3 regions of the Halobacillus sp. AWH4_228 genome follow, and region 2 is predicted to be linked to each of the others. Evidence: riboswitches for the same ligand, from Rfam matches in the RefSeq annotation. Region 2 holds a riboswitch; each other region holds the start of a gene.
What was found. A riboswitch is a leader RNA that binds a small molecule or an ion and turns the genes downstream of it on or off. The one in region 2 is predicted to bind S-adenosylmethionine.

Region 1: another riboswitch for S-adenosylmethionine. It lies ahead of ACXADP_RS03195 (O-acetylhomoserine aminocarboxypropyltransferase/cysteine synthase family protein); the one in region 2 lies ahead of ACXADP_RS06180 (methionine ABC transporter ATP-binding protein).
Region 3: another riboswitch for S-adenosylmethionine. It lies ahead of ACXADP_RS09675 (methionine ABC transporter ATP-binding protein); the one in region 2 lies ahead of ACXADP_RS06180 (methionine ABC transporter ATP-binding protein).

Annotation. Positions count from the first base shown of each region.
Region 1 covers NZ_JBSWTE010000001.1:627,858-638,439, reverse strand. The annotation lists gene ACXADP_RS03215 (NAD(P)/FAD-dependent oxidoreductase) at 1-589, opposite strand, end outside; gene ACXADP_RS03210 (hypothetical protein) at 646-1,101, opposite strand; gene ACXADP_RS03205 (FAD-dependent monooxygenase) at 1,143-2,360, opposite strand; gene ACXADP_RS03200 (DUF2188 domain-containing protein) at 2,481-2,678, opposite strand; SAM riboswitch class I at 2,822-2,930, shown strand; gene ACXADP_RS03195 (O-acetylhomoserine aminocarboxypropyltransferase/cysteine synthase family protein) at 3,040-4,740, shown strand; gene metX (homoserine O-acetyltransferase MetX) at 4,764-5,819, shown strand; gene ACXADP_RS03185 (polysaccharide deacetylase family protein) at 5,872-7,221, opposite strand; gene kynA (tryptophan 2,3-dioxygenase) at 7,316-8,152, opposite strand; gene ACXADP_RS03175 (DUF4166 domain-containing protein) at 8,167-8,811, opposite strand; gene ACXADP_RS03170 (RQC-minor-2 family DNA-binding protein) at 8,999-10,525, opposite strand.
Region 2 covers NZ_JBSWTE010000001.1:1,257,063-1,267,644, reverse strand. The annotation lists gene sufB (Fe-S cluster assembly protein SufB) at 1-1,353, opposite strand, end outside; gene sufU (Fe-S cluster assembly sulfur transfer protein SufU) at 1,387-1,830, opposite strand; gene ACXADP_RS06215 (cysteine desulfurase) at 1,820-3,040, opposite strand; gene sufD (Fe-S cluster assembly protein SufD) at 3,040-4,347, opposite strand; gene sufC (Fe-S cluster assembly ATPase SufC) at 4,366-5,145, opposite strand; gene ACXADP_RS06200 (YuzK family famiily protein) at 5,385-5,525, opposite strand; gene ACXADP_RS06195 (carboxymuconolactone decarboxylase family protein) at 5,752-6,117, opposite strand; gene ACXADP_RS06190 (MetQ/NlpA family ABC transporter substrate-binding protein) at 6,184-7,026, opposite strand; gene ACXADP_RS06185 (methionine ABC transporter permease) at 7,050-7,718, opposite strand; gene ACXADP_RS06180 (methionine ABC transporter ATP-binding protein) at 7,711-8,736, opposite strand; SAM riboswitch class I at 8,815-8,928, opposite strand; SAM riboswitch class I at 9,093-9,193, opposite strand; gene ACXADP_RS06175 (TlpA family protein disulfide reductase) at 9,292-9,711, shown strand; gene ACXADP_RS06170 (thioredoxin family protein) at 9,844-10,152, opposite strand; gene ACXADP_RS06165 (toprim domain-containing protein) at 10,162-10,509, opposite strand.
Region 3 covers NZ_JBSWTE010000001.1:1,915,345-1,925,926, forward strand. The annotation lists gene ACXADP_RS09640 (EAL domain-containing protein) at 1-648, shown strand, start outside; gene ACXADP_RS09645 (ectoine synthase) at 851-1,249, shown strand; gene ACXADP_RS09650 (hypothetical protein) at 1,319-1,780, shown strand; gene ACXADP_RS09655 (GNAT family N-acetyltransferase) at 1,909-2,490, shown strand; gene ACXADP_RS09660 (NAD(FAD)-utilizing dehydrogenase) at 2,483-3,820, shown strand; gene ACXADP_RS09665 (iron-containing alcohol dehydrogenase family protein) at 4,047-5,108, opposite strand; gene ACXADP_RS09670 (carboxymuconolactone decarboxylase family protein) at 5,206-5,553, opposite strand; SAM riboswitch class I at 5,730-5,831, shown strand; gene ACXADP_RS09675 (methionine ABC transporter ATP-binding protein) at 5,906-6,949, shown strand; gene ACXADP_RS09680 (methionine ABC transporter permease) at 6,906-7,571, shown strand; gene ACXADP_RS09685 (MetQ/NlpA family ABC transporter substrate-binding protein) at 7,606-8,433, shown strand; gene ACXADP_RS09690 (ABC transporter ATP-binding protein) at 8,674-9,585, shown strand; gene ACXADP_RS09695 (ABC transporter permease) at 9,582-10,322, shown strand; gene ACXADP_RS09700 (3-ketoacyl-ACP reductase) at 10,489-10,582, opposite strand, start outside.

The DNA of each region.
Region 1 (10,582 bases), 630 kb from region 2:
CCAAATGGCCGTGCTCAGGAAGTTCTGTAGGCTTGTTGAATTCAAACAATCCCACATACGTTGGCTCAAACAGGATCCCTTTCAATTGTTTTCTCACAGGTTCAGGCATGCTCATGGTACTGTTTCTGAAGAGCTCCAGAACCTGGGGCACAGGCATCGTCAAATACAGGCTGTCCGTCTGCCATTCAGAACCGTCTGCACTGTAGACCCTGTATCCCCCGTCATTTTCTAATAATTTCTCGACCTTTGTTTCCAATAAAGTGGGGATACCCTCAGCAAGCTGCTTGGCAAAAGCATTCATTCCGTCTACAGCCGTGTACCGCGGGTGGTCGTCACCGAACCATTCCTTTACCCATCCGGCCTCCACCCAGTGCTGGACTTCTTCTTCAAGTTCTTCTGTACGGACCGTGAAAAACTGGGCCCCGTGGTCCGCTCTGCCGCCCGCAATCCGGCGGGTGGCGAGGCGTCCCCCGACACTTTTCCCTTTATCGACAAGCAGGATATTTGTACGTCCCTGCTTCATCAGACGGCGCGCGGCTGTTATTCCTGCAAGGCCTGCACCGATAATCGTCACTTCATAATGTTCCATCCTTGACCCTCCCCTTCTCTTCTCTTGGGCTTCCTTTGCAGAAAACCCCATTCATCCTATATTTTTTCGACTTCAAGAACTTCATCAAGAATCGGATAAACCGCCTCGACTCCTTCTTCTGCCACCAAACAGGCGACACCGAGAGGCGTTTCCCAGAAAGTCTCTGGAATGGCCGGATTCTTCAAGCCGGCCGGCTGATACAACGAACGGTAAATCCGGTTCAAGTGATCCCTCGTTTCTTCTGCTTCCTTCGGTTTTTCTCCACGGGCGACCAAAAAGACCCAGCGCATCGACTGAAAAAGATTATCGCCCGGCATAAACGTGTATTCTTTAAAAAACTTCAATTGTTTTTCAGCTTTTTCTGTCAGACCTGTTTCCACAGCAAGATCGTCAAGATGGCCATGCAGATGGCGGTACACCATTTGGAAGATTCTTCTTTTTTCGTCCTGCATCACTTTATCTGTATAAATTTCCTGCAGCTTTTCGAAAGCTGATGTTTTCGACCATTCCATCTTCTCATCACCTCTCTTAACCATTTCGCCTTCAAAGGAAGTTAATCCTTCCTGAAACCGAAGGAGGAAGCTTCCCCTTCCACCGATTGATAAAAAAGAGGGAAATCCTTGGTGTCTTCTTTCAAATGCCGTCCCATATGAGGCATCAGCTTATTCCACGCCATAGGGTTGGCGGCGATGGTTTGAAACAATGCCATTTCGTTGTCTGTCCACTTCCGGAGCGATTGAATATAATCCAATGTCAGCTGAAATCCCGGCAGCAGCTGTTCATCCCTTCGACTCTGAAAACGATCCAGGGCTGTTTTCCAATCCACCCCTTCATCCATCTGCTGAAAAGCATCGGCCAGCAGAAAAGACTGTAGAAACGCATCATTGATTCCAAGCCCCGTACTTGGATCTTTACTGTGACCAGCATCTCCAAGGAGGACCCAGCCCTCTCCATAAGCATTCCTGAAAAAGTTCGGCATTCCGGGGGTTCCGATAATCTTTCCCTGCAGAACTGCCCCTTCCATCCTTTTCTTCATTCCGTAAAATTGATTAAACGTTTGTTCAAATGTATCCTGCGGCGCTTTCATCATGTCCGTAAATTCCCCAGGGTGGATTTCAATACCGAGACAATCCCGGTTTTCCTCCATTGGAAATACAAAGCCGATTCGTCCTTCATGCAGGAAAATCTCCGTTACAGGTTCGCTTAACGGCTCCACGCCTGTGTAATAACCGTATAAGACCGGACGGAGAGGCTTCGTTTCCCGATACTTCTCTGCTTCCGTCCAGGCAGCGATGTTCGAGTTCTTTCCATCCGCTCCGGCCACCCACGCTGCACAGGCCTCCCACGCTTCCCCTTCTGTTTCAAGGTGAAGCCCGGCAACGCGCCCGTCCTCTCTGATCAAACCTCTTGCTGACGTACGCGGCATAAAAGTGACGGAACTCAACGCCTCGGCCTGCTCGATCAGAAGAGGGTCCAGGACATCTCGTTTAGGTATAATCGTATAATCCGCTCTCGGTCCTTCTATAAAACTTTGGCCGATATACGTCCGCATCCGGCTCACTTTTCTCAAACCGGTCTTCTCCAGTTTATGAAGGATGCCCAGTTCCTCAAGGAAGCGGGTATGGGACATAAAGTGAGTAGACAGTGTGTCACTCGGAAACGCGGCTTTATCGATCAACAGGACACGCTTCCCCATTTTCCCGAGCAGGACAGCCAGACTTGCCCCAGCTGCCCGGGCTCCTGTAATGATCACGTCATATGTATGATTCATTCCGGTCCTTCCTTTCTTTCTCAACCTGTGTCCCATCATAATCGGTTTCACGCAAAAAAACTACAGCCACAGGAAAACAAGCATAGGAAGCCATAAAAAAATCCCCTGGACGGGGATTTTTTAAAAGGTACGCTCTTCTTCAACTTCGTGATTCTGGTCAAGGATGTACAAGCGGCTCGGTTTGTTCTTTTTCGCGATTTCTTCCGCTTTTTCTACAGCTGTATCACGCTCATCAAATAAATCTGTCGGAGCTACGTCCTCAATTTTTACGAACCATCCGGTTACATCTTTATTTGGTACTACACTATATTCCTTCATGAAAACATCTCCTTCAACATAGACTTAATTATCCATTCCCGCCCTATTATAGATTTAAACACCCTTGTTTCAAGCTGGGAATTGACAAGAGAGCTGGACCCCTTTATAATTTCAAACAAGTCAGATAAATTAAATATTGAAAACTCTTATCGTGAGCGGCAGAGGGACTAGGCCCTGAGACGCCCGGCAACCTTCAAGGAAAACTTGAAAAGGTGCTACATCCTACAGATCAGATGATCTGAAAGATAAGGGGAGGTAAGCATACATAAAAGCCCTCTTCTTACTTACAGAAGAGGGTTTTTCTTTTTCCCTCTACACCGAGGATCAGGATGTCCTGGAAATCATAAGGAGGAATGAAACAATGACCAATTCAAATCATGTATACGGTGATGAAACACAGCTGCTTCACGGTGGACAGGAAGCTGATCCAGCAACAGGATCGCGTGCTGTTCCCATCTATCAGACAACGTCATATGTATTTAATGATACCGATCATGCCCAGAACCTATTCGCCCTGGCCGAACCAGGGAACATCTATTCCAGAATCACAAACCCGACGGTCGATGTATTTGAGCAGCGTGTTGCCCTTCTGGAAGACGGTGCCGCTGCTGTCGCTACAGCTTCCGGGATGGCGGCAATCACGATGGCCGTCCTGAACGTTGCCGGAGCCGGAGATACCATCCTCACTTCCTCCAACTTGTACGGAGGTACGTATAACTTATTCGTCCACACCCTTCCCCGCTATGGTGTGAACGTTGTTTTCGTAGATGGGAACGATCCTAATGCCTTTGAGGAAGCTGTTACACCTGAAACGAAAGCGATTTTTGCTGAAACCATCGGGAACCCAAGCCTGAATGTGCTGGACTTTGAAGCGGTAGCGGATATTGCCCACGCCCATCACATTCCCTTGATTGTCGACAACACCTTCGCCACCCCTTATGTATGCAAACCGATCGCCTGGGGAGCCGATATCGTTGTCCACTCCGCAACGAAGTGGATCGGGGGCCATGGTACAGCTATCGGCGGTATTGTCGTAGACAGCGGGCGTTTTGACTGGAATCACGAAAAATTCCCGGGTTTTACTGAGCCTGATGAAAGCTACAACGGCATCCGCTTCGGTATTGATGCTGGACCTGCCGGCTATGCGGTTAAGCTCCGTGTTCAGATTTTGAGAGATATCGGCGCCTGCCTGAGCCCCCAGAACGCCTTCCTGCTCCTGCAGGGACTTGAAACGCTTCACCTGAGAATCGAAAAGCATGCAGAACAGGCCTATGAGATTGCTGCATACCTGCAGAATCATGAAGGGGTGGATTGGGTGAATTACCCTGGACTGCCGGATCACCCTACTCATGACCTTGCCCGAAAGTATTTGAAAGGCGGAGCCGGATCCATGGTTGTCTTCGGAATCAAAGGGGGACGCGAAGCCGGTCGTAAATTGATCGATCACTCCACACTCTGGTCCCACGTAGCTAATGTGGGTGATGCGAAATCATTGATCATCCATCCGGCATCCACCACCCATCAGCAGTTGAATGAGGAGAACTTGAAAAAGTCCGGTGTTTCCGAAGAACTTGTCCGCTTGTCGGTTGGTCTGGAATCTGTGACTGATCTTATACAGGACTTGGATCAAGCCATAGAAAAGGCCAATGGATACAGCCGCCCTTATAAGGAACAGCCTCATCCAGCGGAGACCGTTCTCCGTTCCTCTCTCGACCGGTCCAATGGGAACATCCGCCGGAAAACGATCGGCGTCATTCCTGATCAGCCGGGAGGCCTGCAGGAGGAAGCCTCCAAGTTGGAGCGGTTCGGTTTTGATGTGACTACTTTTTCAAAGGTGGAAGACATTCTGGAACAGAACGATCCAGCTTTCGATATTCTTTACTTTGAAACCCTTGGAGAAAACCAAACGGATCTGGCCCAGTCGGCGAATCCATCGGTCATCTGGTCCAAAACTGCTTCTTCCCTGAAAAATGAACAAATCCTATCCGGTGCGAGCCTTTACGAGACGATCGTTTCGATCCGCTCAGGACACCACTTATCTCAAACACTCGTCACTGTATAATGGCCAGAAAGGAGAATGAAAGCATGTCTTTAAAAAACCCCGCCAGCCAGACAGCAGCTTTGGAAACGATTGAACTGGGACCCTTCCATTTCGAATCCGGCGGACGGCTGGAATCTGTCGAACTGGCTTACGAACGCACCGGCCCGTCTCATGCTCCCGTCATTGTCGTCTGCCACGCTTTAACCGGGAACCAGGCAGCTGTGGGTACGGAAGAGCAGCCCGGCTGGTGGGCAGGATTAATCGGGGAGGGGGAGCCAATCGACACCTCCCTGTTCCAAGTGATTACTTTCAATGTTCTGGGAGGTTGTCACGGGTCTACAGGTCCCGCCAGTATGAATCCGGATACAGGCAGACCATTCCGTCAGCATTTCCCTAAAGTGACCATCCGGGATATGGTCCGTGCCCAGTATGAGGCTTTAAAAAAGATGGGCATTCATCAGGTCAAAGCTGTTGCGGGAGGATCGCTTGGAGGTATGCAGGCGTATGAGTGGGGGCTCCTCTACCCTGACTTTATGGAGAAGCTGCTGATTATGGCTGCCACCCCCTACTTAAGTGATTACGGCATCGCCTTCAATCATATCGGGGCGAAAGCCATTAAAAACGATCCTTTTTTCCAAGACGGGAACTACACGACGAATGAGTCCCTGCAGGGGTTTGAAATTGCGCGGATGACCGGCATGGTGACTTACAGAAGCCCTGCTCTTTTTGAAAAAAGGTTTGACCGGTCCAATGGAGGAGACACTTATGAAATTCAGTCCTACCTGGATTATCAGGGAGATAAAATCAAAGAACGGTTTGACGCGAACAGCTACTTGTACCTGCTTGATGCAATGAATAACCATGACATCGGGAGAAACCGGGGAGGATGGAAAGCGGCCGCCGCTCAGTATAAAGCAGACTTGATCACGTTCAGTTTTGAACACGACCTGCTGTATCCAGAAGAGCTGATTTCCGCTTTTTCATCGGCGGCACCGAAGGCCGTCCACAGGCATATCCCTACGGATTATGGTCACGACGGCTTTCTCGTTGAATTCGAACAATGGGGCCGTTTCATCAAAGATGAGCTGAATGAGGACTAGAAAACATAAAAAAGACGGGTAGACGAACACGATGTTCATCTACCCGTCTTTTTTATGATGGAAGATCACTGACTTTCACAAATTGAAACCCTTGGGAAGTTAACTGTTCCAGCACAAGCTCTACGACTTCAGGGGTCCGGCTCTCTAATTCATGGAGAAGAATCACTGAACCATCCTCTGCCTGTGAAATAATCTCTTCCGCTATTTCCTCCGGCTCCTGTTCGCTCCACTCTTCGGAATAGAGCGTCCATGGAACCGTATTCCAATCGCCTTTATAAGCCTTTGGAGGATTCTCGCCAAACGGCAGTCTCAATCCAGCCGTTTCTACTCCCGCGGCCTGCTTGATCACGTCCTGGGCAGCGAGGATCTGCTCATCCACCTCTTCCGGATTTAACCGGGCGAGGCGGGGATGATCCCACGTATGATTTCCGATTTCATGACCCTGCTCAGCCACCATCCGGGCCGTTTCCGGGTAATAGGACACCCGTTTTCCGATCATGAAAAACGAGCCTTTGGCGTCATACTTCTCCAGAAGGTTGAGAATATCCACTGTCCATGTTGGATGAGGACCGTCATCAAAAGTGAGAGCAGCTCTCTTTTCTCCGGTTTCCACCCCAAGGTCATCCGTTGAAACAGCCTCCACGGGGCTTTGCTCCTGCTCTGAAGAAGATGTTTCCGATGCGTCGGAAGCGGATTCCAAAGCTTCTACAAATTCTTTCCGAATGAGATCCTGCCCTTCTTCAAGTTCGACCAGTACATATCCCAATGTGCCGTCCTCCGCCTGAAGATAGACCCTCACCCCTTCTTTGGTAAGGGCCACATCTTCAAATGTTCCCTTATTCACGTGAAGAGGTAGATGGTAATGGGTGGCGACTTCCTCTTCCTTCATTGCTTCTTCTGTCAATGCAGCCAGTTCATCAAGCACTTCCGGATCATTCTTGAGCAGCTCGTCCAGCTCAAGCCTGCGTCCGTCCTTCTTATCAAAATTCATGACGGTCTGGTTTTGGATAACCTCGTTTCCGCCTACATCCATCGTTTCTATGAAGCGGACTACGAAGAAACGGTGATCCTGATAGAGCATCTCAAAGTCCACGTGAAGCTCATGGGATTCAGAAGCCTCCACGGATTGTTTATTCTGATAGCTGGCCTGTTTAAAGTCGGCCTTCTGTTGATTGACGTAATCAACAATCGTCTGATTCAATTGATGGTTGGTTGTCTGCGGATAGTGGATGGTTATGTGGTATTCATTATGCTCCACGAGTTCCGTCTTCATATCGATATCGTACATTGGTTCTGTTTCATCAGATGGTTTAGAATCATTTTCATTAGCTTTTGCGATAAATGAGCATCCTGATACAACTAAAACGACCAGCAGTGATATATATAAAATAGGTTGTCTCATAATTCTTCCCTCTTTATCTATTAGTCACACAACCTATTGTAACACAAATGTAACAATCATTTAATTAATCAGATATATTCAGCCTATTCTGACATTAAAAGTGGGTGCGGACGTCCCAGAGCTCAGGGAAAAAGCGGTGATCCAGAACTTTCTTCAAGTAGCCGACCCCCGAGGATCCTCCTGTCCCTTTTTTATGGCCGATGATCCGTTCCACTGTCTTCATATGACGAAAACGCCACTGCTGGAGGCTGTCCTCCAAATCGACAAGCTTCTCAGCCAGCTGATACAGATGCCAATACTGATCTACATCTTTGTAGACCATTGCCCAGGCGGCTTCAACCGAAGGGTTCTGCTCATACACATCTTTATAATTCCTGTTCAGCACCTGTGGATCGAGATCAAAACCTGCTTTGGACAGCTGCTCAAGTGTCACATCATACAAGCTGGGATTTTTATAGGCCTTTTCCAGTCGATTGTGAAGATCTTTATCTTTCCGGTAAATCTTCAATACAGCATTCGTTTTATACCCAAGAGCAAACTCAATCATCCGGTACTGGTAGGATTGAAACCCCGAAGCCTGGCCGAGGTGATCCCGGAATTCCATGTATTCTGACGGGGTCATCGTCGCCAGTACGTCCCATGCTTGGATGATCTGCTTCTGAATACTGGAGACTCTGGCAAGCATTTTAAAAGCCGGCTGCATGTCGTCATGTTGAATCGACCGGATGGCTGCCTGGAGTTCGTGAAGCATCAGCTTCATCCATATTTCACTCACCTGATGGATCATAATAAAGAGCATTTCATCATGATGGGAAGAAAGCGGCTTCTGCGCATCAAGCAGCTGGTCTAAACGTAAATATTCTCCATAAGTCATCCGATCGGAAAAATCCGTATGCACGCCTTCACTGCCTTTCGGCGGTTGCTGGGTCATGAGTGGGACCTCCTTTAGTCAAGTACTCCACGCTGTGGGATATTGCGGAACGTCATCGGGAGGAATTCTGTGTGAACAAGCCCTTCATACATTAAGAGCGTTCCGAGGACAGGGTCTTCTGTATGGACGTGCACCCGTGTCGCCCCTTCTTTTTCTTCATAATGTTCATATACGGACGTCACAGGCCCGGTCATGCCCAGCACTCCTCCCACATGATTCGTTCTTGACTCCATATACAATCCGCCCTCTGAAGTAACGTGAAGATCAAATTCTGCCTCTACCAGGCCCGAACGGCCAAGATGATCGACAAGGCACTGTTTTTCTTCATCATACCTCGCAGCAGAATCAAAACCGCGGATGGCATATGGGAAAAAGAAGCGGCGGATCCAACTGATCGTTTCTCTGCCCTCTTCATCTTCATAGACGTAATTTTCGAGGGTAAACGGCACATCTTTTCCACGCTCTCTGAAGAGAAGGTGATCCTTCACCCCCGCACTCATCAGCGGCCTCACCAACGCCGGAGTTCCTCGGATTTCCGTCATTCTGCCCTGTCCAAGGACCATAAGATTCTGCTTACTCGTTAATCCGTATTTTTTCTGCAGCTCAGGATGAAGGTTATGGAACTGCTCCCCGAGTGCTTTGTGGTAGATGGATTTCATTTGTATGCGGCCTCCTTTAAACTATCCGTTTTCCTGTTCTCCCCGTGCCTCGTGATGAATACACTAGGGAAGACGGAACCTTGGCTGTACATGAATTATAGCACAAGTAAACGCTTACGATTCAGCTGCATGCAGAAAAGAAAGACCTGCCCTTACAAGCAGGTCTTTCTTATGAAAAAACGTTGTTCTACATAACTTCCTCTGCATAATCACTGATTGCATAACCCTTCTGCTGCTTCATCAGCCAGCCCTGCTTTTCCAGCTGGGTGAACAACCGCTGAATATGCTTTTCAGGCCAGCTCGATAACAGACCAAACCAGCGTGTTTCATGAAGATAGAGACTTCTTAATTTGTTCGTCGGCTTGCCCGCGAGCATCTGGACCAGGGTGTGCACCGGATATTCACTGCCATAATAATAGATGAGGTCAAGAATCTGCTGAGTATCCGCATAAGTGATGGACCTTCCTTTAATGGTCAGAATGATATCCTCATCATTGTAGCGGACTTCTTCGAGACGCGCCTTCAGTTCCTCAAGGACATGCCGGGTATTCGGGTAGACATGCTCCGGCACGACCTTCTGCCAGCGGTTCAACTCCTTAAGAATACGGACATCATGAAGCTGGACACCTGCCAGCCACAGCAGCTCTGAATCGGTCCGCTTCTCCGGAATATGAACCCGGCTTAATTTGTCATACATGTCCAGTAAAGGATAGGCGGACAGGTCGTCTTTTCTGCGCTGATACTTTTCGATACGGCTGACGACAGCCAGGCTTTCATCAAGGGATTTCCTTGCGGTGTTGAGCTGTTTTTTCAAAGCTCTCAATTGGCCAAGCTGCTCGAGAAGCCTGCTGTTCTGTATCGCTATGTCATTGAACTGCTGCTCAATCGTCGCTGTGCGCTTGGCTGCCCGTTCCACATCAAACTCTTCAGGAAAACGGACCATATCTTCCACCGTGTCATAATAAAGGCAGAAATCACACGTTTCACAGTAGCAGCAGATCGTTTTCTCCCCGGCATCGAACTGTAAACATTTTGAATGGGGGCAGCTGCCTTGTTCCTGCTCGACCCACGCCTGTGGAAGAGCTCGGAACGGGCGCATGACGATTTCGACACGGTGCCTCCAATATGCGATGTCCTCAGGATAGTTCAGCACAGAAATGAGTGAGGATTGATTCATTGTTTCGACCGCATCGATGACTTCGCGCTTTTGATGAAAAAGCTGGACCATCGGATGCCGGTGAAACGCATCTGCTATTTTATCAAGCCAGTCTTCACGACTTTCCGTGCTGATGTGAGAAAGAAACAGATAATCATCCAGCACTTCCCCGACATGGTCATACAACTGGTCTGCGGACAGCTGAGTGAAATCTGTGTTATATAAATATTGATCTTTTAAAGGTAGTCCATGTTCTTCAGGCAGGGACTTCCATAAAAATAATTCTGGGCGCAGCAAATGTGGATGGATCTTCTCTTCCTTTTGAAAAGCTACAGGCAGAACTGCATCTCCGGTTAGTCCGAGATAATTCTGGATGGACGTTGTGTCCAGAGACTTCCTGCCGATATGATCCACAATTGCATCGTTAAGCCTGGATAATAACCCCCGTTCAAATTTATGTCCGATGGAACGAATATGTTTGTTCTTTTTCCCAATCGGCGCAAGTACAACATGAGGGTAGCGATGATCCTGGTAAGCAATCCTATTTGGCAGTCCCATAATGAATTCCCCTTTGAATAAGGATTTACTACTATTATAGAAAAAGTATTACGAGTT
Region 2 (10,582 bases):
CTCAACGGCATATTCCATTGGAAGTTCTTTCGTGAATGGCTCGATGAAGCCCATCACGATCATTTCTGTTGCTTCCTCTTCAGAAACACCACGGCTCATCAAGTAGAACAGCTGCTCTTCAGAAACTTTGGAAACTTTCGCTTCGTGCTCAAGAGAGATGTTCTCGTTCATGATTTCGTTGTATGGAATCGTATCTGACGTAGATTCGTTATCCATAATGAGCGTATCACACTCAACGTTGGAACGAGCGCCTTCGGCTTTACGGCCGAACTGCACGATTCCGCGGTAGGTTACTTTACCACCATGCTTGGAGATGGATTTGGAAACGATGGTCGATGACGTATTCGGCGCCAGGTGGTGCATTTTCGCACCGGCATCCTGGTGCTGGCCTTTACCAGCAAGAGCGATGGACAACGTCATACCGCGGGCTCCTTCTCCTTTAAGAAGGACAGCTGGATATTTCATCGTCAACTTGGAACCGAGGTTACCGTCGACCCATTCCATCGTTGCATTGGACTCAGCAACCGCACGCTTCGTAACAAGGTTGTAGACGTTGTTGGCCCAGTTCTGGATCGTTGTATAACGGCAGTACGCATTATCCTTAACGAAAATTTCAACGACCGCACTGTGCAGGGAACTGGACGAATACGTTGGAGCTGTACAGCCTTCTACATAGTGGACAGAAGAACCTTCGTCAGCAATGATCAGCGTACGCTCGAACTGTCCCATGTTTTCAGAGTTGATACGGAAATAGGCTTGAAGCGGCGTTTCCACCTTCGTATTTTTCGGAACATAGATGAAGGAACCACCGGACCAGACCGCAGAGTTCAACGCTGAGAATTTGTTGTCGGATGGAGGAATGACTTTACCGAAATATTCTTTGAAAAGGTCCTCGTTTTCTTTAAGAGCTGAATCGGTATCCTTAAAGATTACACCCATATCTTCCAGGTCTTTCTCCATGTTGTGATAAACCACTTCGGATTCATACTGGGCAGATACACCGGCAAGGTATTTCTGCTCCGCTTCCGGAATTCCAAGACGGTCGAACGTATTCTTGATTTCTTCCGGAACTTCATCCCACGAACGCTCGGAACGTTCGGATGGTTTTACGTAATACGTAATATCATCAAAGTTCAGTTCCTGGAGGTCGCCACCCCACTGTGGCATCGGCATTTTATAAAACTGCTCAAGAGACTTCAGGCGGAAATCAAGCATCCACTTCGGCTCTTCTTTATAATTAGAAATTTGTTCAACGACTTCCTTCGTCAAACCTTTCTGTGTACGGAAAATGGATACGTCTTTTTCGTGGAAACCATATTGGTACTCTCCCACTTCTGGCGCTTTTTTGGCCATGGTACATACCTCCTTTTGGTATTGGCAAAAGCTTTAGTCCTGCTTCTCTTCTCCGACACCTTTTTCCATGGCTTTCCATGCCAGTGTCGCACATTTGATGCGCGCCGGGAACTTGGCTACTCCCTGAAGGGCTTCAATGTCGCCAAGGTCAAGGCCGTCTTCATCAATGTCTTTCCCCTGCATAAGGTCGGAAAACAGCTCGGACATTTTTAATGCTTCATCAACGGGTCTGCCTTTAATCGCCTGCGTCATCATGGATGCGGAGGAAAGGCTGATGGAACAGCCTTCTCCGTCAAACTTCGCTTCCTGGACCAATCCGTCCTCCACTTGCAGGTAAACCTGTATCCGGTCCCCGCAGGTCGGATTGTTCATATCTACGACCATTGGATTTCCTTCAATGGAGCCACGATTGCGCGGGTTTTTATAATGATCCATAATGACTTGACGGTAAAGGGTATCTAGGTTATTAAAAGACATCGCCAAAATACTCCTTTGTTGTTTGTAATCCAGCGACAAGTCGGTCTATATCTTCTTCTGTGTTGTAGAGATAAAAACTTGCTCTGGCCGTAGCTGAAACGTTCAGCCAGCGCATCAGCGGCTGGGCACAGTGATGTCCCGCACGTACAGCCACCCCTTCAGCGTCAAGCACGGTTGCGAGATCGTGAGGGTGGACATCGCCGAGATTGAACGTTACAAGACCGGCACGATGTTCAGGACCGAAAATCTTCATATCGTCCATCTTGTTCATTTCCTGAACCGCATAGGCAGCCAGTTTTTCTTCATGCCTGCGAATGTTATCCAGTCCGATGTCTGAAAGGAAGTCGATCGCTGCGCCAAGACCAACAGCGCCTGCAATGATCGGCGTACCCCCTTCAAATTTCCACGGAAGCTCTTTCCACGTGGAATCATACAGGTTAACAAAATCGATCATCTCACCACCGAATTCAACCGGCTCCATATCATTCAACAAGGCTTTCTTACCGTAGAGAACACCAATGCCGGTCGGACCGCACATTTTGTGGCCGCTGAAGGCGTAAAAGTCAGCATCCAGGTCATGGACGTCGATGCTCATATGAGGGACACTCTGAGCTCCGTCCACGAGCATGACTGCACCTTTACGGTGGGCGATTTCAGCCACTTCCTTCACCGGGTTGATCGTACCAAGTACGTTGGATACATGCATCATTGCTACAATTTTCGTTTTGTCGGTAATCGCTGCTTCTGCATCTTCCAAACGAACGGTTCCATCGGGCTGCATCGGAATATACTTGAGGACAGCGCCTGTTTCTTTGACGACCTGCTGCCACGGGATGATGTTGCTGTGGTGCTCCATCTGAGTAATGACGACTTCGTCACCTTCAGAAAGGTTCGCACGGCCGTAGCTTGATGCTACCGTATTGATCGCTGTCGTTGTACCACGTGTGAAAATGACTTCCTGTGTACTGGAAGCATTTATGAAGCGGCGGACTTTTTCGCGGGCACCTTCATATTCGTCTGTTGCTTTCGTTCCCAGTGTATGAACACCTCTGTGAACGTTGGAATTGTATCCGCGGTAGTATTCATCAAGCTTCTCAATCACCTGAAGGGGTTTTTGGGAAGTCGCGGAGGAATCCAGGTACACGAGCGGATGCCCATTCACTTCCTGTTGAAGGATTGGGAACTGTTCGCGTACAGCTTTTACATCCATTAATAGACTTTCCTTTCAATTACCTGTCTAAGCTGGCGTTTTACCGCCTCTACAGGCAATTGATTTACCACAGGTGCCAGGAATCCGTGAATAATCAAACGCTCCGCTTCAAAGCGAGAGATTCCACGGCTCATTAGATAATAAAGCTGGATTGGATCCACACGGCCGACAGAAGCAGCGTGACCAGCGGTAACGTCATCTTCATCAATAAGAAGGATCGGGTTCGCATCACCACGTGCATCTTTGCTGAGCATCAGTACACGGGACTCCTGCTCGGCATTGGATTTACTGGCGCCGTGTTCGATTTTTCCGATTCCGTTAAAGATTGCAGAGGCTTTGTCCTTCATAACTCCGTGCTGAAGGATATATCCATCCGACCCTTTTCCGAAATGGGTGATATTCGCTGTAAAGTTCTGCTTCTGCGCTCCACGGCCGATGGCTACTGTTTTCGCATTGGAATGGGAGTTGTCACCGATCAAATGCGTGATGTTTTCAGAGACGGTATCTCCTTCATTCATCTGGCCGAGAGCCCATTCGATCACTGCATCACGATAGGCTACACCGCGGCGGTTCGCATAAACTGTCGTTCCGGCTTCGAAGTTATCCACCGCACCGAAGGAAACCTTCGCTCCGTCTTTAGCGATCACTTCTGCCACAATGTTGGAAGAAGTTTTTTCTTCTTTATTGTGGGAAATATAGTTCTCCACATACGTAACAGAACTGTTTTCCTCTGCCACAACAAGAATGTGGTTAACGAGAGAGGCTTTAGGATCCTCCTGCCAGAAAATCGCCTGAATCGGTTCTTCGATCTGAACGTTCTTTGGAACATAAAGGAAAATCCCGCCGTTCACTAGAGCCGCATGCAGCGCAGTCAAACGGTGTTCGTCCACGTGCACCGCATCATTCATGAAATACTTTTCAACGAGATCGCTGTGCTCACGGACAGCTGTCAGCATGTCTGTAAAGATGACACCCTTGTCCTTCAGCTGCTGTTCAATCGCTGCATAGGCAACGGTATGGTTACGCTGAATTACAAGGTTCTGCTGTTCTTTTTCCTGATCTAAAAAGTCCTTGATTTCAACTGGAAGATCGTCAAGATTTTCAATCTTATCACTCGTTACGTGATGATCGAATTCCGTGAAGTTCCATTTGGATATATTGGTTTTATCTGGTTTTGGTAATGGAAGAGATTCTGATTTCTCCAGAGCACTTAGACGAAGGTTCTTCATCCATTCAGGTTCCTGAAGACCCTGGGAAAAGTTTGTAACATACTCTTTGTCGTATGGTAGTGTGACTTCTACTGTCATGGTTACCCTCCTATCTTATTACGCGTTGACCGTTTCGTCTTCGATGCCAAGCTCCTGCTTGATCCAGTCGTATCCTTCTTCTTCAAGGCGCTGGGAAAGCTCCGGACCACCGGACTTCACAATACGACCCTGCATCATCACGTGTACTTTATCAGGAGTGATGTAGTTCAATAGACGCTGGTAGTGAGTGATGATCAGGCAGCCGAAGGAGTCGTTGCGCATTTCGTTGATCCCTTTGGAAACGACTTTAAGAGCATCAATATCCAGGCCGGAATCAATCTCATCCAGGATGGCAATCGCCGGTTGAATCATCATCAGCTGCAGAATTTCGTTACGTTTTTTCTCACCACCGGAGAAACCTTCGTTCAAGTAACGCTGAGCCATGTTCTTATCCATTTCAAGTGTATCCATCGTGTTGTCCATCTCTTTAATGAATTTCATAAGAGAGATTTCATCACCTTCTTCACGGTGAGCGTTAATGGAAGAACGCAGGAAGTCGGAGTTGGTTACACCGCTGATTTCACTCGGGTACTGCATGGCCAGGAACAAGCCGGCTTTCGCACGCTCGTCTACTTCCATCTCCAGTACGTTTTCACCATCAAGGATGATTTCACCTTTGGTTACTTCATACTTCGGATGACCCATGATTGCAGAGGACAACGTGGACTTACCTGTTCCGTTTGGTCCCATAACTGCGTGGAATTCACCGCCGTTGATTGTTAAGTTTACACCTTTAAGGATTTCCTGACCTTCAATCTCTACGTGAAGATCTTTAATTTCTAATGTTGATCCTGCCATAATGTATACCTCCAGTATCTATTATTATCGAATGTCCAGTCAGACTGAAAACAAACATTCATTCTCAATTTATTCTCATTATAATCTTAAATCATTTTTTATTTGTAATCAACTTTTTCCCACTGGTAAAAGGAGAGGGAAACCTGGACATTGATACATGTTCATTCTCACTTTCCTACATTAGTATAACATGAAAAAATCAGGTGACTAAAGCCACCTGATTGATTCGTTCCTAAACATTATCTATGCAATTGACGGTCCACCTGGGCATGCATTTTCTGAGTTTGTTCGAATTCACGCTGACGCTTTTGTTCTACTTCCAGCCGAGTGTCCAGTCTACGGCTGTACTCCGCATAACTCGTATTGTGAGCCTGATGCATTGCCTTTTCCATTTCAGCGGTGAAATTCAACTGCAGATGGTCATTAATAACGAATCAACCCTTTCAGATTATTTACACAATTTAGGTTACCACAAACCTCTACCCTGTATAAAATCTTCTGAAACCGCATTTTCATTCATATGCGGACCCGCGGACCGATGTAAGCGTTTAATAATTGCATTTCCATTTAATACATTACTTTTTCTTTAATTTTCTAATAATTCAATTAGTTAACGTTGTTCGTTAAATCACTGTAGGCGTCCTGGACAAGGGTAACAGCTTGACTGAGAGCTGCTCCGCCTCCAAAAGCTGCGGCGACTCCACAAGCTTCCATGATCTCTCTTTCCGAAGCTCCCTGATCGACACAGCCTTTGGTGTGGTAGATCATACAGTATTCATCCTGGGCCACGATGCTGATTCCGAGAGCCATCAGCTGCTTGTCTTTTTGTGAAAGCTCTCCGGCTTTAAAACATTCCTGGGAAAATTGACTGAACTGGTGGGCGACTTCAGGCATGTGTTCCGCAAAGACACCCATTCCTTCTTTATAATCGTGTAAATATGTCTGCGTCCACGTCATATTCTGATCCTGCATGTTAAAACCTCCCATAAATAATAAGTGACTGCGGTTAGTATCAACCGCAGTCACTTATTTTATCCGTTATTCAGAATCGTCGGAAACAGGGATAACTGCTCCTTCGTATTCCTCTTCAATAAAGGTTTGAATGTCTTCAGAACGCAGGACTTCCACTAGCGTGTTCAGTGCCTCGTTGTCCTCGTCTTTGCTTTGAGCAGCGATGACGTTCACATAAGGGGAGTTTGTCCCTTCAAGGATGATCGCATCATCTTTTGGTACAAGGTCCGCTTCAATCGCGTAGTTCGTGTTAATCGCTACAAGGACTTCTTCCTCTTTGTTGTACACTTCAGGAAGGCCGGCTGCGTCCACGCCGGTATCAAACTGAAGGTTTTTAGGGTTCTCGACAATATCATTGACCGTGGCATCCACTTTTTCTACACTCTCATCCAGTTTGATCAACCCTTCTTTTTCAAGAAGTGTCAATACACGACCGTGGGTGGATACAGAACGGCTCATGACGAACTCGGTACCTTCTTCTACGTCTTCAAGGTTGTCATACTTTTGGGAGTACACACCGATCGGCTCAATGTGAATCCCGCCGAGATTGGCAAAATCGTAATCATCATTATCCTGCTCTTGAAGTTCCATATAAGGAATCGTCTGGAAATAGTTTGCATCAATACGTCCTTCGGCCAAATCCTGGTTTGGAAGGATGTAATCCTGGTATTCCTCGATATTTAACGTGATCCCTTCTTCTTCAAGAAGCGGCTTTGCTTCTTCAAGAACTTCAGCGTGAGGAACACTTGTTGCTCCTACTGTAATTTCCGTATTTCCTTCACCGCTGGAGGAATCTTCCTCAGAAGAACCGCAGGCGGCAAGAACAAGAACGAATAACAGCGCAACCGCTGTTGTCCAGATTTTTTTCATGAATAATCTCTCCCTTTTGTTTTTTATCTTTTGTCCAATTTACGGGAAGCATAATCACCGATGAATTGGAAAATAAACACAATAATAATGATAAGCACCGTGCAAATGAAGACCACATCAAAATTACTACGCTGGAAACCGTAGAAATAAGCAAAGTCTCCAAGACCACCGGCACCAATCGCACCCGCCACGGCGGTATAACCAATCAGTGCAATGGCGGTCACCGTAATTCCTGAAATAAGGGCAGGCATGGATTCAGGCAGCAGGACTTTGAAGATGATCGTTGATGATTTAGCCCCCATCGCCTTCGCTGCCTCTACGACACCTTTTTCCACTTCCTTCAATGCAATCTCAACAAGTCTCGCGTAAAACGGAGCTCCTCCGATAATTAACGCCGGAAGGGCTGCGTTCGGACCGCGGATCGTTCCAATCAAGAAGTCTGTAAACGGGAACAGAAGCAGGATCAATATAATAAAAGGAATGGCACGGAAAATGTTTACGACAGAAGCTGTCACTGCATTGACCACTTTGTTCTGCCAGAGCCCTCCCGGACCAGATAAATAAAGCAGCAGGCCGAGCAGAATCCCGAGGATAAATGTGCCGGCTACGGAAATCAGAGTCATATACAACGTTTCATTTGTTGCTGTAATCATGTCTTCCATGCGTACGTTTGGCAGTAATCCATTAAGCATCCGGGTTCACCTCCACTTCCACAGAAGTCGAGCGTATATATTCGATTGCCCGGGCTGCTTCCTCATCGTCTCCTTCAAACTGAACAAACATCGTTCCGTAAGCTCCTTTTTGCGTCTGCGTGATCTTCCCGTGAAGAATATTCACATCCAGGACGAACTTCCTGGAGACCTCACTGATCAGCGCTTGGTTGGTACTCTCTCCTACAAAATGCAGCCGGACAATTTTTCCGGACTGGTACTTATCTTTGATCAATTTCAGAGAGTGCTCTTTTTCCTGATCACCCATCACCTGATCGACGAATTTCTTCGTCACTGGCTGATCTGGATGAAGAAATACGTCCAGAACATCTCCCTTTTCAACGATTTTCCCCTGCTCCATGACTGCCACCTGATGACAGATCTTACGAATGACATGCATTTCGTGAGTAATCAAAACTATGGTCAGTCCGAGTTTTTCATTGATGTCTACAAGAAGATCCAATATGGAGTCTGTCGTTTCCGGATCCAGAGCGGATGTCGCTTCATCACAAAGGAGGACTTTCGGGTTGTTGGCCAGCGCCCTGGCAATTCCTACACGCTGTTTCTGTCCACCACTCAACTGGGATGGGTAGGAGTTTCCTCTGCCGGATAAACCGACCAGATCGATCAGTTCGTTCACTCTTTTGCTCCGTTCTTCCTTTGGTACACCGGCAATTTCCAACGGAAAAGCGATGTTATCATAAACCGTTCTGGACCAAAGCAGGTTGAAGTGCTGAAAAATCATTCCGATATCCTGGCGGGCGATACGCAGTTTATTCTTACTGAGGCCCGTTAAATCCTGATCACCGACGTGGATGCTGCCCTCTGTTGGATCCTCCAGTCGGTTCAACAGCCGGATAAAAGTACTTTTACCCGCTCCACTATAACCAATGACACCGTAGATTTCCCCTTTATTTATTGTAAGGCTTAAGCCATCAACAGCTTTCACTTCCCGATCCTTCGTTTGAAAAACTTTAGAAAGATCCTTAATTGTAATCATGATGTGTTCCCTCCCATTCAAAAAACGCCATTCTGTTCGAGAACAGAATGGCGTTTCAATAACAATGTATCTTCTGTTCTCTCATCTGTCAGAGCTGTTATGCTCTGCAGGATTTGGCACCTTGACAGGTCGGTTACACCTGCTGGTTGCCGGGCATCGTAGGGCCAGTCCCTCCGCCACTCTGGATAAGAGATTTTAGCTTATTAAATTATTACTGCTTTAATTCATTTCATAACTACAAAGTGGATTTTAGCACTCTGCCACCAGCGTGTCAACATAAATGAGCTACTTTTCAGAAAAGAAGAACATCTGGATATGCAAAAAAGTCTCTCCTAAAATAGAAGAGACTTTAGTGGATCTCATCTATCAAAGCTTTACGCTCCGCAGGATTTAGCACCGTGCTTTTGCCGGTTGCCGGGTTTCAAAGGGCCAGTCCCTCCACCACTCTGGATAAGTTATGATGTCGCTGTGAAATTATATGTTATGTTAGCATGGAGTCTATACGGACGTCAAAGATAATAATCAGGTATATTTTTACAGTAAGGAGATGAAATCATGAAGGAACGTGCTCCTCAATTTGAGCTTTCTTATATAAATCAGCCCTCCACCTATCGTCTGAGCGACCATTTCGGAAAGGTGATCGTCCTGACTTTCTGGGCATCCTGGTGTCCTGACTGTGGGAGAGACTTACCTAAAAAAGAGCAGCTCTTTGAAACGATGGACAAAGAAAAAGTGGAGCTGGTTACGATTAACGTTCCCGGTCGTGAACGCAGCCCTGATGCCGGAAAGGAATATGCTGAAAAATTTCTTAACCAGCCTACCTTGATTGATGATGGGCGAAGCTTATACGATACGTTCGGCTGCAAGGGCGTCCCTTCCACTATTATCATAGATCAGGAAGGCAGGGTCCACGAATCGTTCGGTGATAAAGCTTCCTTTCTCGATATCGTCCAGTCCCTGGGGGAAATTGTTTAATCATCAAAACAGCGGAAGGCCTCCCACCCGCTTATCACTGGTCATACGGCCGATGAATAAAACCCGCCCTGTTTATGCAGGACGGGTTTTTTACCGTTTTTATCTTGTCATTTCCCGGGGAATAAAGGCGGGTTATAGATAGGGAATGATCTTTTCATACATGTGTGGGACGGATTGAAAAGCATAGACCTTTTCAAGAACTTCTCCTTTATGGGTAATCAAGAGGCATGGAACACTTTCCACTCGATATTGTTCCATCAATGCAGGATGCAGAGAGGCGTTCATTTCCGAGAATAGTGTTTTTTTATACATCTCTTCCAACGTTATCAGCATCTTGCGGGCAAGGTGGCACGTCCCGCAAAAAGGGCTGTGAATAAATGTCATCGTTTTTTCATCCGAGGACAGCACCCAGGCTGCCTCATTTTGTATTAAATTCTGCAAAGCTTCCTCCTAAATTAAATACATCGACTTCACGCTGAAATGACGGCTTAACAGGGCACGGGCGAGTTCCGGCTCGGGAGTAGCCGCCACTTCTCTAAAGGCTTTATCAATATAAATATGCTCTGCGTGCGGAAGTTCCTCTGTCAGCATCTTCCGTAGTTTAAAACCGGAATCATCTTCATCCACAAGGATATAGACCGATCGTTCATCCAGGTTATGTTCAAAGATCATTTCTTCCATTCGCTCAATACCGAGCGTCCCATGGGTACAGATGATTTCGATTTTCTCATCCAGTACTTTGTTCAATTTCTTCTTATCTGTAATCCCTTCAACAATCAAAATCCGTTCTCCATCCATCTTCATCACCTACTATATAGAAACAGACCATGCCATATGGCATGGTCTGAACATGATTAAGATCAAGCACGAT
Region 3 (10,582 bases), 660 kb from region 2:
ATGTACTCGTTATCTATGCTCGCCCATCGGATCGGGGCGGCACTTTTATTTGAGAATATCGAGGATGATTTTCAATTGTATTTTGCCTGGAAGCACGGCAGCAGATTCTATCAGGGATATTACCTTGCCCACCCATCCTTCGACCCCATAGGTAAAGGGGCGCTGTCGGTGGATATCAAAGAACGGATGAGCGGCTTTGTACAGCGGGAAAAACGCCTGTTGGAAGATCGTCAGCAGTATGTGAAACATTGGGAAGCCAAGGTGAGACAGCTCCTGGCCAGGTGGGAAGGACCAAAGAAATCCGATGCGTTTATTGATGGGGTGACGGAGAAGTTTCACAATGAAAGCTTCCGTATGTTCATTTGCCACATGGACGGTCAACAAGTATCCTCCAACTTCCGTAAAAAAGAAGACGACTGGTTTATGGAAACGGATAAAAGAGGATCCAACTGGGCTTTCCGCCCGTATTTTCTGGAAAATGTGATGAAAATGAGGGAAACGCACGCCGGTCTTCTTTCGGACCTTTACTCGGATATTGAAACGAAAGAAATGGTCCGCACATTCAGCTTTCCATTAACCGACCAGCATTTTCTTTTCATTGATTTGAGATACGCTTATCTATATGATCACGCATGTCTGCTTGCCTGAACAGCGCACATTCCACTTCTCGCAGAAAGGCCTGAGGAACCATCGAAACATGGTCCCTCAGGCCTGTTTTGTTTACAGAAAGAGAATGTGATGAAAGGGTCTACGTTGGTGTCTATGGAATAAAGTAAGGCAAGGAGGGATGGCAGATGAAAGGGTCTACGTTGGTGTCTATGGAATAAAGTAAGGCAAGGAGGGATGGCAGATGAAAGTGAGAGCACTGGAAGATGTTGTTGGATCCAACAGGGAAGTGGATGGAGGGAACTGGATCAGCCGGCGTTTACTTGTTGCTGAAGATCATATGGGTTATTCTGTCAACGATACTGTAATCAGGGCGGGGACGGAAACGAAAATGTGGTATAAGCATCATCTCGAGTCGGTCTACTGTATAGAAGGGGAAGGCGAGGTCGTGACTGTTTCTGATCAAAGGACCTGGCCCATTCGCAAAAACACTTTATACGCCTTGGATCAGCATGATGAACACGTGCTCCGTGCCTTCACGGATATGCGGATGATCTGTGTGTTTAATCCACCTTTACAGGGGCGGGAAAAACACGATGCAGATGGTACGTATCCAGCAGATTCAAAACAAGGGAACCTTTGATGTAAGGGGTGTTTTCCTTTTCTGTATTTTTTTGGTAACCTAACAAAAAAGGCAGAAAGGGAGCATGTTATGGAAAAAGCGTTGGATGAAGAAAGCGTGGATCAAATTTCCATTCGGATGAAAAGCCGGAAATCCATGTGGTACAACTTTCTGATTATGGCCTTTCTGGTGGGGGTTTCTCAGCTTTTCTTTGAATCGGTGACTGGAATCATTTATCTTGCTGCCATGCTCTTTTTCGGGCTGTTTTTATATGAAACAACAATGGCACGTAAGACGAATGAACAATTATGGCAGATTTGGGAAGAGCGTTGGCTGGAACGGCCGTTTTTCTATAGTCTGCGCTCGTCATTTTCCCAATCGGCTCAAGTTTGGCTTCCGGCTATTATGACTACGGATTTTTCCTGGGTTATGGCAGTTGCTCTCTCCGTGTTTAGTCTGGGGGTCGGTTTTTATTCCGGGTATCAAAGGTGGAAAGCCAAAAACCATTATTGCCGTATCGCTGCAGGGAAGGGTAAAGCGGCGGTTTCATAAATGAATAAAAAGAGGAAGAAGGGGAAGGCCCTTCTTCCTCTTTTTATTTTATATAAGATGAATGTAAATCTTTTTTCAAAGAGGTTAACAGTCTGGTATTCTATTAGTGAGAAAGGGGAGAGGAAACCTTGGATCCTATACATATCGACGTTCCCTATGTGCTGCATACGAAACGCCTTCGTCTACGGAGGCCGGAGGCTGGAGACGGCCCGGCGGTTAATGAAGCTGTTCATCGGTCGGAACAGGAGTTGAAGCCGTGGCTTCCTTTTGTGCAGGAGATGCCTTCGATTGAAGATACAGAAAGCAATATCAGGCAGGCCCATGTAGATTTTATGGAAAGAAAAAAACTCCGGTATCTTGTTTTTCACAAGGAGAATGGAGCGTTTGTTGGGACGACTGGACTTCATACTATTGACTGGGATATTCCGAAGTTTGAAATCGGGTACTGGATCGACACCAAATGGAGTGGGCATGGGTATATGCAGGAAGCCGTGCGTGAAATAACGCGGCTGGCTCTTTATGATCTCGGTGGAGCGCGTGTAGAAATCCGATGTGAAAGGGAAAATGAAAAAAGCAGGCAGGTTCCCGAAAAACTTGGCTACCATCTTGAAGGAATGTTGCGTAATGATGATCGATCCGTGGATGGGAAACATCTGACAGACACGTGTGTCTACGCAATAATTAAAGAGCGGAGGCAGGAACATGTATGATGTGACCATTGTCGGTGCTGGTGTAGCGGGAACATTTATGGCCTACACCCTTGTCCAGAAACACCCCGGACTTCAAGTGAAAGTCGTAGACGTAGGAAAACCGTTGAAAGAGAGATCCTGCGCACAGGGGCATGGACAACCTTGCACGTGCTCTGGAGCCTGCGATCAGTACATAGGCTTTGGCGGTCTTGGGAATTCAGAGGGAAAATTCAATTTTACCAACGCTTTTGGTGGAGAGCTTCCACGAAAAATCGGCGGAAAGGAAACCGCCCGCCTTATGAAAGAAGTGGACCGCATTCTAACCGGTTTTGGAGGAGACCGTGTGGACATGTATTCAACAGATAACGAGCATGTGAAAAGAAGGGCTGCTTGTGGTGACTTGACCGTTTTAACGACGGAGGTACGCCACCTTGGTACTTCCCTGTCGAAGGAGGTATTTCAAAACCTATATGAACACTTAGTCAATAAGCTTTCCTTTTCTTTTAACACCCATGTCAATTCCATTACACGGGTGGGTGAAGGTTTCCGTATCGTTACAGATTGTGAGGAGTTTCTAAGTCGAAAAGTTGTGCTTGCGACAGGAAACAGCGGCCGGGAGTGGTTCACACGGATAACGGAACCGCTTGGCATCGAACCGAGGGAGACGCGGCTGGACCTGGGTATACGGTTGGAAATGCGGGGCGGCCAGCTGGATGCTCTCCTAAAAGAATCATTTGAAACGAAACTTTTGAAAAAAACGTCACGTTTTACGGCCTACACATACTGTATGAATCCCAAAGGCAGGATTATTCGAAAACATCAGCATGGACTTGTCATGCCTGATGGTCAGAATTCACGAGAACAAGGGGTGCCGGGAGAAAATTTGAATTTCACTTTGTTTGTCACCCGTTACTTTCCGAGTCTAAAGCAGGCGGTGGAAGAAGCATCACGCGTCATTGGAGGAATCAATCGTTCGAGGGGAAGAATCGTGGTCCAGCGTCTTGAAGATTTGAAAAAGGGAAAGGGGACGACTTCAATTCATGCAAACTCCGTGATTCCTTCTCTTTCCGCTGACGAAGGATCGCTGATAGAAGAAGTGCCACATATTTATATAGAGGCTCTCATCGAGTTCCTGACCTCTCTTGAAGCAGCGATAGGTGAACCGGTGGATCCTGACACGCTGCTTTATGGGCTTGATGCTAAATTTTACGAACCAGTTATTCCAACCAACAGGAATTTTGAAACGGACGTCCCGGGACTTTTTCTGGTCGGAGACTGCTCATCCGTCACTCATTCCTTGTCCCAGGCAGCGGCTAGTGGGATTTATGTCGGAGAGGTAATAGGAGGGTAAAGGAAACGACCGTTTTCCTTAGCCTTTAGAAAAAAACATATCTTTTCCTGGATCATACCTTCTCATCTGGATGTTCGCGTCCGGCTGACGGGTGGATGCCTGCCGCGGTCCCGGCCTGTGCTGACTTGGGCAGGAAATATAAATCGTTGTATGGAGTAGCTTCACTTGGGTATGCTCTTCCATACCAGGCAACAAGAAGATTGAAAATGGTTAACCGCATCAGCGGTTAACCATTTTCAATCTGGGTCATCGCTTCCTCCACTTGAGCGGCATCCATGACGTTCATTAATCGGATGGATTCCCCCGGTTTTACAGCATGCTCCGCTGTTATGGAGATGGCTTCTGCCTTGTTGGTCAAGTTGAAGTCATCGAGGGTTACCGGCAGGTTCATCTCCTGGTAATAAGGGGTGAGTGCTTCAATTTCATCAAAGCGGCCTTCCAGAGCAAGCTGGACGAGAATACCATAAGCCACTTTTTCTCCGTGAAGGAAAGCGTGGGTTTCCGGTACTTTGGTCAAGCCGTTATGGATTGAATGGGCTCCGGCGATTCTTCCATAACTATCCCCGTATCCACCGACCATACCGCCAGCCATAATAATGGTTTCCACAACTCTCATGAAGGCAGGTATGACGGCTTGCTGACGAACGGCTTCCACAGCTTCTGTACCATCTTGTATGAGAACATCCCTGCATAATCCGGCCGCGTGCAGCGCAATGTCTACGGAAATCGGTTTGGAGGCGAGAGACCTCGTGAGAACATCCGCTTCATACCATTTGGCGAGCGTATCGCCGATGCCGGCCCTGAGATAAGGTTCCGGGGCACGAACGAGCAGATCAGGCTCTACAAGCAGCATCCATGTACTACGTGGATAAATAATGTATTCCTCAAAATTCCCTTCATCATCGTAAAACACACTGAGCGGCGTCCAAGGTGCGCAGTTTGAGGCTAGTGTAGGAATGAGCACGACTGGAATATTCAATTGATCGGCACAGGCTTTTCCGAGATCAAGGACCTTTCCGCCTCCGATGCTGATCAAGACGTCACAGTCCCGCAGGGCTTCACTGAGACGCATGACCTCTTTATGGGAGCACTCCCCGTTATAGGCTTCCGATTGGACCGGCATCGTCAGCTTTGGAAAATAGGGCTGAGCAGCCTTCCACGACTGCTCACCGTGAATGATTCCTGCTTTTGCAAAGGCCTGGTTTTCCAACAATTCCGGTATATTCCTTAAAATTCCAGGCTCAGCTTTATAAATCGCAGGTGCTCCTTGTACAGTTACGTTTTTCATGGTTGATCACCTCTGGTAATGATATAGCCATCATTATCCAGATGACAGAATAATATGTCAATAACAAAACCGGGAGCAGGCCCCCCGGTTTTGCAGCTTAACGGTTTCGGAATTCCTGAAGAATGTTCAGACCTGTGGTGACGGCCTGACTCATGGCAGAGCCCCCGCCGTAAGCAGCTGATACACCCATCGTTTCATAAATTTCCTTGTCCGAACAATCTGCTTCGACGCACTGATCCATGTGATAGGCCATACTGGCTTCATCTCCATCTTTCACACTGATGGCAAGAGCCATTAAGTGCTTGGTACCTTTGCTGAGTTCTCCGTCTTCAAAGAACGAGCCGGTAAAGTGATTGTATTCTTTTGTGGCCTCCGGCAGGTGTTCGGTCAGGGTTTCAATGCCATTTCTATATTCTTTAAGCAGGTCTTCTCCTTGTTTGTTCATTCTTTCACTCTCCCTTTTCTTTGTTATTCCTTTTATTCCTTCCTCTTCCAGTCACTTAAACAACGTAATAGGCTTCCCGGCACATCCCTGTCCATTAATGAAATGTTGGGAAAATTGTTTACAAATGCAGAATGATGCGTTAAAGTTGTAAATCATAAACGAATAGCAACAACTAATTCTTATCAAGAGTGACTGAGGGAAAGGCCCGTAGACGTCACAGCAACCTTCCATGTGGAGTGGTGCTAAATCCGCCGGAATGATATTCCGGGAGATAAGAGTTTGGCTGATAGTTATGCGAAACTCTCTTCTTGATAAGGAAGAGAGTTTTTTTATTAGGTAAAGGAGGACGGTTATGATTTCCATCCAGGAGCTCAGTAAAATTTACACATCCAAGAAAAAACAGGTGATCGGGGTGGACAAGGTTTCTCTCGATATTCAGGAGGGGGAAATCTATGGAATCGTCGGATACAGTGGAGCTGGTAAGAGTACACTCCTCCGATGCATGAACATATTGGAACGCCCGACATCAGGAAAGGTTTATATCGATGGGATCGATCTGCTTTCTCTCTCCAAAAAGGACCTTAGAAAAGCACGACAGTCCATCGGCATGATTTTCCAGGGGTTCCACCTTGCTATGGGGAAAACGGTTTTGGAGAACGTGGCCTTTGCTTTGAAAGCGGCCGGTAAACCAAAACAGGAGCGCAATGATCGTGCCAGGCGTCTGCTGGAACTTGTAGGTCTTAGCGATAAAGCCGATCAGTACCCCGCTCAATTGAGTGGAGGGCAGAAGCAGCGGGTCAGTATTGCCCGGGCACTGGCCAACGATCCTAAAGTGCTGCTGTGCGATGAAGCAACTTCCGCACTCGATCCGAACACGACACAGTCGATCCTGAAACTATTAAAGAAAATCAACCGGGAGCTCGGACTAACCATTGTATTGATTACACACGAAATGGAAGTGGTGAAAGAAATCTGCGACCGTTGTGCGGTCATGGAAGAAGGAAAAGTGGTAGAACAGGGGGCGGCCTACGAAATTTTCGCCTCTCCTCAAAATGCTTTGACAAAGCGGTTTATTCGAACAGTGATCGATTTCCATGTTCCGGAAGAACTGCTGAAAAACAGCCGCGGCACCATTGTCCAGATGAAGTTTACCGGCGGACAGGCGGGAGATACGGTTGTGTCGGATCTGCTTCAGAACTATAAAATCAAGGGAAACATCCTTCATGGAAATGTGGATTATATACAGGAAAAAGCCCTCGGTACATTTGTTATGGAATTAACCGGTGACCCGCAGGAAGTCGGGAGAGCTGTGGAAAATCTGAAAACGATACTGGATGAAGTGGAGGTGCTGAATCATGATCGATCAGCTGATCAACCTGTGGCCCGAGCTGAATAAATCATTTATGGAAACATTGATCATGGTAGGGATCGGACTTGGCGTAGCCGTTATCGCCGGTCTGCCTCTGGGGTTGCTGCTATTTGTTACCGACCGTGACTTGTTTTTGGAAAACAAATGGATCAAAGGAGCTGTGGGCATTTTTGTAAACCTTGTCCGTTCCATTCCATTTATCATCCTGCTTGTGTTTTTATTCCCATTTACTAATTTTCTTTTAGGTACGACAACAGGACCGATTGCCGCCTCCGTTGCTTTATCGGCCGCAGCGATTCCTTTTTATGCAAGAATTGTAGAATCATCCGCCAGGGATATTGATAAAGGCGTCATAGAAGCGGCTATCGCATGTGGGGCTTCCCCATGGCTGATTATTAAAGATATCATTTTTCCTGAAATCAAGCCGGGCTTGATCAGTGGTTTAACGATAACAGCCATCAGCTTGATCGGGTATTCCGCAATGGCCGGCGCAATTGGCGGTGGAGGGATCGGCGACCTCGCCATCCGGTACGGGTATTACCGTTATGATAATTTCGTCATGTTTACAACGGTTATTGTGTTGATCGTCCTTGTTCAGGTAGTCCAGTACGCTGGGGATTTCCTGGCAAAAACAGTGAAAAAAAGTTAACCCAAGACGAAACGAAGTTCAGGAGGAAGATAAAATGAAAAAAATCGTAACCTTGTTTGCAGCTTTAACAATCATTACTTTTTTGTCTGCCTGTGGTGGCGGAGAAGAAAATGCAGATGCAGAAGAGAAGAAAACCATCCGCTTTGGAGCTACATCCGGTCCTTACAGTGATATGGTCACCGAAGCGATTGCTCCGCTGCTGGAGGAGAAAGGCTATGAAGTAACCAATAAAGAGTTTACGGATTATGTGCAGCCTAACAAAGCGTTAGCCAATGGAGATCTTGACGCCAACCTGTTCCAGCATAAAATTTATTTGGAGTCCTTTGCCGAAGAACACAATTTGGATCTGTCCGAGGTCATTGTTGTTCCAACAGCACCTATGGGTATTTATTCCAGTGAGTATCAGAATATCGATGGTGTTGAAACAGGCAGTACGATGGGGATTCCCAATGACCCGACGAACCTGGCCCGAGCGCTGATCATTCTTGAAGATGAAGGTCTGGTCACTTTGAAGGAAGATGTAGACCCTCTTCGTGCCTCTTTGAACGATATCGTAGAAAATCCAAAAGAAATCGAATTCGTTGAAGTAGAAGCCGGCCAGCTGCCACGACTGGTGGACAGCGAGGATCTATCCATGGTTCCTGGTAACTATGCGCTTGCTGCCGAGATGGATCTGCTGAGTGCTCTCGCCCTCGAAGATATGCCGGATGATTATAGAAACCGGGTAGCTGTCAAGACCGAAGATCTGGATGCCCAGTTTACGAAGGATATTAAGGAAGTTGTGGAATCGGAAGAGTTTGAGGAAATCATGGATGAAAAGTTTGAAGGCTTTGGTAAGCCACAATGGATGAAAGAAGAATAACATGTGAGCCGTCTTCTCTTGGAAGGCGGCTTTTTTGAATGGAGGTTTATGCAGGTGAAGAAAGAACGAAGGTATTTGACTGGGATGATCTGACGTGTCGGACAGAACTGGAGGAATTTATCAACCATCGGTCTTATGATGGAACTATAGCAGGCGCGTGATTTTTCCTGCTATTCTGAAACTTATCTCTGTGTGATACGTAAGAAGGGTCAGAAAGGACGAAGAAGGGGTGGAGAGCAAATGGAGGTTGTAATCAAAGTGGACCGATTGACCAAAAGCTTCGGAAAAGTGCAGGCTGTCAAAGGCGTCTCATTTTCCGTCAAAAAGGGAGAAATTTTTGGGATCATTGGACCCAATGGAGCGGGCAAGACAACGACGCTGGAAATGATTGAAGGAATTTTGAAGCCTGACAGTGGAACCATTGATGTGCTGGGACTTACGCCGAATAAGGAACTTCAACAATTGAATCAGCGGATTGGTGTTCAGTTTCAGGCGACATCCATTCAAAAGAAAATGAAAGTGAAAGAAGCCCTGGATTTATTTGCTGCTTTTTACCCAGGAAAAGTAATGAAACAACAGCTTGTGGAAATGCTGGGGCTGGAGGAGAAAATGAATGTCCGTTTCGAAGATTTGTCAGGAGGATGGAAGCAGAGGGTTACCCTGGCACTGGCGACCCTGCACCAGCCGGAAATCATTTTTCTTGATGAACCGAGTATGGGACTGGACCCCCACGCCAGAAGGGAAATGTGGACGTTGATCCGCCGGTTGAGAGAGAAGGGAAGCACTATCGTGTTGACAACCCATTATATGGAAGAGGCTGAACAGCTCTGTGACCGGGTGGCAATGATTTACAGTGGTGAACTGAAAGCAATGGACCGGCCCTCCGCTCTGCTTGAGCAGAGTGGTGCCATGCTGATCACATTTCAAAGCGATGATTTTCCTTATGTAAAGCTTCCATCTATGCCGGGGGTGGTCAAAGTTGAAAAAGAAGAAGATACGTTTAAAGTGTACAGTGACGATCTGCAGCTCACCAGTTATCATCTCTTCGCCTATGGTCATCAAGAGAATCTATCCTTAAATCATTTCCAATTTGCTAAAGGGACGTTGGAGGATCTTTTTGTCCAGTATTTGGAGAAGGAGGAAGCCAGATGAATGTCGTATGGAAGCTTGCACAGCTGGAAACGAAAATGTTTTTCCGCGACCGTCTCAGTGTATTCTGGACCTTTTTATTTCCAGTCGTCATGATCTGGCTGTTTGGATCCATGTTTGGAGACAATGCTGAAGGAAACTTTTCATTTGCTGCGTTATTTGTACCTTCCTGGATCGGAGTAAATATCGTGACCACTTCCTTTTTCACCTTGGGAACCGTTTTGGCCGGCTACAGGGAAACCGGAGTCCTGCGCAGATATCAATCCACCCCTTTACAGCCGTGGAAGATCCTGGCTGCTCACACAGTTCAAGGGACGGTGATTTTTCTTTGTTCTGCTCTGCTCCTTCTTGTATTTGGAATGTTGATGTATGACCTGGAACTTCCACTTTATATGGGAAGCACACTAGCTGCTCTTTTTCTAAGTATCGCTGCCTTTTTCCCTTTTGCTCTTTTTATTACATCATTGGCTAAAAATACACAGTCTGCGGCTGCGATCAGTTCATTGTTTTTGAATGTGATGATTTTCTTGTCAGGGGCTACTTTTCCCCTGGAAATGATGCCGGAAGTCCTCCAATATACAGCCAAAGTCCTTCCGCTTTATTATGTGATCGAACTTCTGCGTGGGACGTGGAACGAAGCACCCATTTTTGAATATGGATTCGAAGTGTTTGTATTGATCGGCATTGCCGTCGTTTCTACAGTATTAGCCGCGAGGTTTTTCCGTTGGAGTGATAAATAAGGAAGAGGCAGGTTACCAATGACTTAAACAGGCACTGATATCTTCCATCTGCATAGTGGTTGAAAGAGCTGTCTCAGCTGAGGATTATTCGCAGCGAAATGACATAATAAATCCCGTCCCGCGTGGAGGTGTCTCCAATACAGGACGGGTTTTACACCATTGAAAATTAGAATGGATTGGTAGCCCATTGAAGGGACTGTTTAATGAAGATTCTTGGATGAAGCTTCAATTGAGCCGTCATATACTCGGCAATATCCTCC